DNA from 2 places in the Paenibacillus hebaui genome. Region 1 is predicted to be linked to the other one. Evidence: riboswitches for the same ligand, from Rfam matches in the RefSeq annotation. Region 1 holds a riboswitch; the other holds the start of a gene.
The links. Region 1 has a riboswitch for FMN ahead of ACR32F_RS17760 (DMT family transporter). Riboswitches for the same ligand answer to the same signal wherever they lie in the genome.
Positions count from the first base shown of each region.

Region 1 (3,125 bases):
AAGATACATCTCCCATCTAATTATAATTTAAAAGACGATCACACCCTGCATACAAATCTGTGCTGCTTATGACTATTTTTTCGCTAGTATATATACATTATATAGCTGTAGTTAAATATGGTCAATTTTGGGATTTTCGTTTCGCCCGAAACCTTCTGACCTTCATCAGATTCCCGCACATCTTGTCATCACAATACTTCTGCGTTCTGCTGCGGGTATCATCATAGAACATCCAGCGACAATCCGTATTATCGCAGATTCGTATCCTTCTTCCTTCCCCCTCCACCAAAGTCATTGCCATATCAGCAGCAACCTCTGCCATGACCTGAAGCCAATGAGCTTCTGCTGGTATAAGTTGAATTTTTATCCCCTGCTCGGTTGAGGTTAATCTTCTCTTCACATTCCCAGCTTCCATAATGGAGTTCAACCACTGCTGTTCCTGATCAGTTATTGATATGCCTGATGATAGGCGGGCTCCCAGAGCCAGCATTTCATTTCTAACGTTTCTCATCATGAATTCATCTTCCGAGGAAGCCGGAACGGGTGCGTGAAGCTGCCATCGATTCAGAAAGTCTTGCTGCCAGCTCGACTTGCCGAGCCTGTCCTCCGATCGATCCCCACCACGCCAATCATGATAATCACTGTTTACGAAATCAGTCCATAATCTGTCCATACAAGCCTCCGTTTTGTTGTAACTACCTTATATTATAAAAGAAGGTTACACCACGTCTTTAATGTGTTATATTAAGTGTAACCTTATTGAACCATTTTAGCTAGTTACACTACAATTACATTTAAGGAGTGGAATGAAGCAATGACGAGGACAACAGCATTAGATGTGTTACTGATTCAGAAAGATGACTCTTGGGATCAATGTAATTGGATTGTTCCATTATCGAAGGCACTGGAAGGACTTACAGCAGAACAAGCGGCCTGGATTCCACCTTCAGGAGGACTAAGCATATGGCAGTTGGTTAACCATATGTATTACTACAATCATCGCTTGTTATGTCGGATTCAGGGCAATGCTTCTTCTGTGCCCGCTGCGGACTCCAACGAATCTACTTTTGGGCATTCCGGCGATCCTTCCAATACAGTCGGCTGGAATACGCTTATGGAGGATACAGCTCAGTTGGCACAGCAATTGCGTAATCACTTGGCGGCATTAGAGGAGTCCGAGCTTGAAGCTACTTATATGGACTCCGAAGATAAATGGGCACAAGCAATTGCCCGTTGGATGCTTCATGACGCCTATCATGCGGGTCAGATTGTCCTTCTCCGCAGACAGCAGGGAAGCTGGACTATCGTTTTCTAAAAAAACACTTGAACTGCTAGCGCTTACAGGAATAAGATGAACTTATTAATGTTACAGCTTGTTTAACATACTAACGAATTGAATAGGATCTTCGGGGTAGGGTGCAATTCCCAACCGGCGGTGATGTTCTACGGAACCAGCCCGCGACTCGCTGTTTGTACTTAACTAAGGACATTCAGCGACTGACTTGGTGTGAATCCAAGGCCGACGGTACAGTCCGGATGAGAGAAGATCAACACATTGACATGCCGTTCACGGGAAGGCCTCTTTCCTGACGCATGTCCTTGGATAGTCCCCCGTTTATTTGGTTTATGCCAATACGGGGGATTTTGTCGATTTTGCCAACTGAAGATTCCGTGTTCTGACGAAGGAGTCCTGAATATGGAAAAAACATCATCTGCATCAACGGTTTATCGCAAGGAACGAAGTAATACCGGTTTCTGGCTAGTTGTTCTGGGAGCCGCCCTATGGGGTGTCGATCCACTCTTCCGCATTATTTTACTTCACACGATGACATCCACACAGATTGTACTTGTCGAACATGTTATCGTCAGCCTTATAGCCATTCCCGTCTTGTGGAAATTCCGGGCTGATCTGAAAAACCTGCGCGCACGACACTGGATTGCCGTGATCTTTATATCATGGGGAGGATCAGCGCTTGCGACGGTATTATTCACATTGGCACTTACACATAATGATCCGAATACCGTGCTGTTGCTTCAAAAAATGCAACCACTCTTCGCTATTGTTTTGGCAAAACTATTACTGAAAGAAACGTTGCCACGTCGCTTCGGCGGATTATTCTTCATCGCTCTGGCAGGAACGTACCTGCTTACATTCGGCTTCACACTGCCACTTGGTCAATGGGACAACTGGATTCATGCAGGCAGCCTGTTATCTCTGGGGGCCGCAGCCTTATGGGGAGGTTCAACCGTTATGGGCCGACTGATGCTTGGTCAGGCGCGTTACGAAACGGTCACTTCCCTTCGCTTCGTCGTCGCTCTGCCGCTCCTGATCTTTATGACATGGAACGAAGGTGCTCCATGGACACTTCCATCCGGAACAGGTGAACAGGCTGCTGTGATCCTCAATATTCTCGGTCAGGCTTTGTTGCCAGGCTTGCTCAGTCTTCTATTGTATTATAAAGGTCTGTCCTCAACCAAGGCTTCGGTTGCAACCCTCGCGGAACTTAGCTTCCCAATGGCGGGTGTATTGGTCAACTGGATTGCCTTCCGTACGCTCATTACCTGGGAGCAGTTGCTTGGTTTCATCCTGATCTGGGTAGCCCTCTTCGCCATCTCCAGGCAGCAGGAACGCTCAGCGACAGCAGCTGATGCAGCACCGAAGCTGCGAACAGAATAAGTGAATATATTGTTTGGTGGCTAAAATATAAAACTAAAAGCACTGCACATCGAAATGGATGAGCAGTGCTTTTTTGTAAGTAATGATCGTATATCCAATGATTGATCTGTAATCTATCATTGGATATATGATCAACATCGGCTTGATCTTACTCTTATTTAACTATCTGTCTTTCGATTTATCTATAGGACCTTCCATTTATCTGTCGAACCTTCTATCAAGACTATCCGAACTTTGAACCACCTAACCCTCCGATCCTTGGTTTTCATCTTAGCTATTCACATCGAGCTGCATAGTTGGTTCACAGGCGACTATTCGTCTTTTGTCTTTTGTCTTTTGTCTGTTCCGATGGTACGATGACATATGGAATAAACGATGAACTATATTCAGAGAGGAACGATATTAATGTCTTCATTCTCATATACCTCCTATGATGCCGTAGGTTTGG
Region 1 is NZ_CP196836.1:4,025,191-4,028,315, forward strand. It holds gene ACR32F_RS17750 (CGNR zinc finger domain-containing protein) at 122-673, opposite strand; gene ACR32F_RS17755 (DinB family protein) at 815-1,315, shown strand; FMN riboswitch at 1,399-1,552, shown strand; gene ACR32F_RS17760 (DMT family transporter) at 1,697-2,677, shown strand; gene ACR32F_RS17765 (amidase) at 3,083-3,125, shown strand, end outside.

Region 2 (3,125 bases), 600 kb from region 1:
TGCATCTATAGGGATAGATTTCGAAAAAAACTTGCTGATTATTTTGCGATCAATCCCATTTCGGTGTACACTAAGAAAAGTGCTGTAAAGCTTGGCCCAGGGTCAATGCGTTCTGGCACCATTAACGATGGTCAATACGAAAGGAGTCATTTACATATGGCGAAACAAGCGAAAATTAAATTGGCAAACGGCGGAGAAGTTCTGATCGATCTGTTCGATCAAGAAGCTCCAAACACAGTAGCAAACTTTGAGAAACTGGCTAACTCCGGCTTCTACAATGGTCTTACATTCCACCGCGTTATCCCGGGCTTTGTAGCTCAAGGCGGATGCCCTAACGGTTCCGGTGCAGGCGGTCCAGGTTACACAATCAACTGTGAGATCAACCCGAACAAACATGAGCGCGGAACACTTGCTATGGCACATGCTGGCCGTAACACAGGCGGAAGCCAGTTCTACATCTGCTACCAACCGCAACCACATTTGGATGGACAACATACCGTATTTGGTAAAGTAACCAAAGGTATGGAGTTTGTTGACGCTCTTGAGGGTAAAGATAAAATGGAAACTGTTGAAGTTGTAGAAGCTTAATCGGGATCTCTATATGCAAACCGTTTCGCAATATGCGAGGCGGTTTTTTATTACACTATAACTTATTAAAAGTTAGTATCTGACAAAAAGGAACAAAAAATAATTGATTTTTTGGCATTAAAGTGCTAACATCCAATTAATAACGCAACGATCCTTCAGGGCAGGGTGTAATTCCCTACCGGCGGTGATGCAGCGTGTGAGGATATCTATCCAGCATGATCTGCAAAGTCCGTGACCTGTCTGCCTATGGCAGATGGCTGATCTGGTGCAATTCCAGAACCGACAGTATAGTCTGGATGGGAGAAGGAGAGGGTGCAGCCTTCATGGGCTGCATTCCGCAGTAGTGTTGCTGCACAGAATGGACGAGATTCCAATTTGTGCAGGAAGACCCGTTTATTTCGGCAATCTTCATACATATGCCACACCATAGAAGCTCTTTACCTGTAATTAAGTTCATTAAGGTATGTGTCTGCTTTCACTTGCCTGAAATGAGATTTAGGGCGAAGTGTTGCTGGCACTGTATCAATAGTACTGCTGGTGACACATGTCTCTCATCATCCCCATCGAACGGTTTGTTCGACGGGGATTTTTTATTTGATATAGAACATGCCTCTCTCTGTTGGAAGGGAGGTCAATAACTTAGATTTTAAACCGTGGGGTGAACGGACTTGGAAATGATTAATGATGAATTTTATATGGCACTGGCTCTGGATATGGCAGAACGGGCACAAGGACAGACTGGAATTAACCCGGTCGTAGGATGTGTAATTGTGAAAGAAGGCCGCATTGTAGGTCTGGGGAGTCATCTGAAACGGGGTACGGGCCATGCTGAGGTACATGCACTTAATATGGCAGGCAGTGACGCTAAGGGGAGTACAGCGTACGTTACACTCGAACCTTGCAGTCATTATGGTAAGACACCTCCATGCAGCGAACGTTTGATTCACGAGAAAGTGAAACGTGTCGTAGTATGCTGCGAAGATCCGAATCCGCAAGTATCCGGCAGAGGCATAAGCATGCTCCGTCAACAAGGAATAGAAGTTGAAGTTGGCGTTCTAAGAGAGCGTGGAAGACGGATGAACGAAAAATTCATTAAATATATTACAACGGGTTTACCCTTCGTGACTTTAAAGACAGCTTCCACATTAGATGGGAAGATCGCTACCCGCAGCGGAGATAGCAAATGGATCTCCAACGAGTCTGCTCGTGAGATTGTGCATGCCCTTCGTCATCGCCATCAAGGAATTATGGTTGGTGTGGACACGGTAATAGCGGACAATCCGGAGCTGACGACTCGTATGCAGGTGGAAGGTATTAGCCCTGTACGTATCGTGGTGGATTCCAAGCTGCGTCTTCCTGTTGGTGCCAAAATGGTCAAGGACGGCCTTGCACCAACTTGGGTACTTACAACGGATGAGGCTAGCCCTGAAGCGGCTGAGCGTCTGGAGGCCTACGGTGTGGAAATTATACGCTGTGGTCCTGGACCACGTGTAGATCTGCTAAACGCACTCAGTAAGCTGGGTGAGCGCGAGATCGGTTCGATCCTGCTCGAAGGTGGGGGTACACTGAATGGGGCGATGCTCGAAGCGCGGTTAGTTGATCGGTTGCTTATGTTCATTGCTCCCAAAATCGTCGGAGGGTACGATACACCGGGCAGTTTCCGTTTCGAGGGTGTGGAACGCATGAATCAAGCGGTTCAATTGAATCAGCTGGAAGTTGAGCAAGTTGGAGATAATATCAGCATTGGTGGAATTCCGGTTTGGCCTGAATAGTAGAACTTTTTGGATAAAGAAATGAACAAGGGAGGCGGCAGCATGTTTACCGGTTTGGTGGAAGAAGTCGGTCAGATCCGGCGGATAGGTCGGAAAGGCGAAGCAATGGTCCTGAATATCGGAGCTTCCGCCATCATGGATGATCTGAAGATTGGTGATAGTGTGGCTGTAAACGGGGTATGCTTAACCGCGACAACGCTTGAGGGTGGAGGTTTTACCGCTGATGTGATGCCCGAAACGTATCGTCATACCAACCTCAGTCAGTTGCAATCCGGCAGCAGAGTAAATCTGGAGCGAGCCATGCTGTCAGGCGGCCGATTTGGCGGACATATCGTTCAGGGCCATGTCGATGGTACTGGCGTGATTGGCAGCATTACACGTGACCAGAATGCAGTTGTGTTCGAGATTAAACCTGATGACAGTCAGTTGTTCAAATATTTGATACCCAAAGGATCGGTTACACTGGACGGTATCAGTCTTACAGTTGTGCATACCTCACAGATGGCATTCACCGTTTCGATCATTCCCCATACCATTGGTGAGACTGTACTTGAAGTCAAAAAGACGGGCGATACGATCAATATTGAGTGTGATATTTTGGGGAAATATGTGGATCACCTGCTTCACTACGGGAAGGGACATCAGGATACCGGTGGAGGCAAGCCACGAAGCATCAGTGAGGATTTTCTCTCAAATCATGGATTTGCATAACGAACAATAAGCAAAGAAAATATAACTGAAATGGAAACTGGAGGTGGACGTATG
Region 2 is NZ_CP196836.1:4,622,200-4,625,324, reverse strand. It holds gene ACR32F_RS21015 (peptidylprolyl isomerase) at 157-588, shown strand; FMN riboswitch at 736-900, shown strand; gene ribD (bifunctional diaminohydroxyphosphoribosylaminopyrimidine deaminase/5-amino-6-(5-phosphoribosylamino)uracil reductase RibD) at 1,257-2,360, shown strand; gene ribE (riboflavin synthase) at 2,403-3,071, shown strand; gene ACR32F_RS21000 (bifunctional 3,4-dihydroxy-2-butanone-4-phosphate synthase/GTP cyclohydrolase II) at 3,123-3,125, shown strand, end outside.
Region 2: it holds a riboswitch for FMN, as region 1 does, so the genes downstream of both, ribD (bifunctional diaminohydroxyphosphoribosylaminopyrimidine deaminase/5-amino-6-(5-phosphoribosylamino)uracil reductase RibD) here and ACR32F_RS17760 (DMT family transporter) in region 1, are expected to answer to the same signal.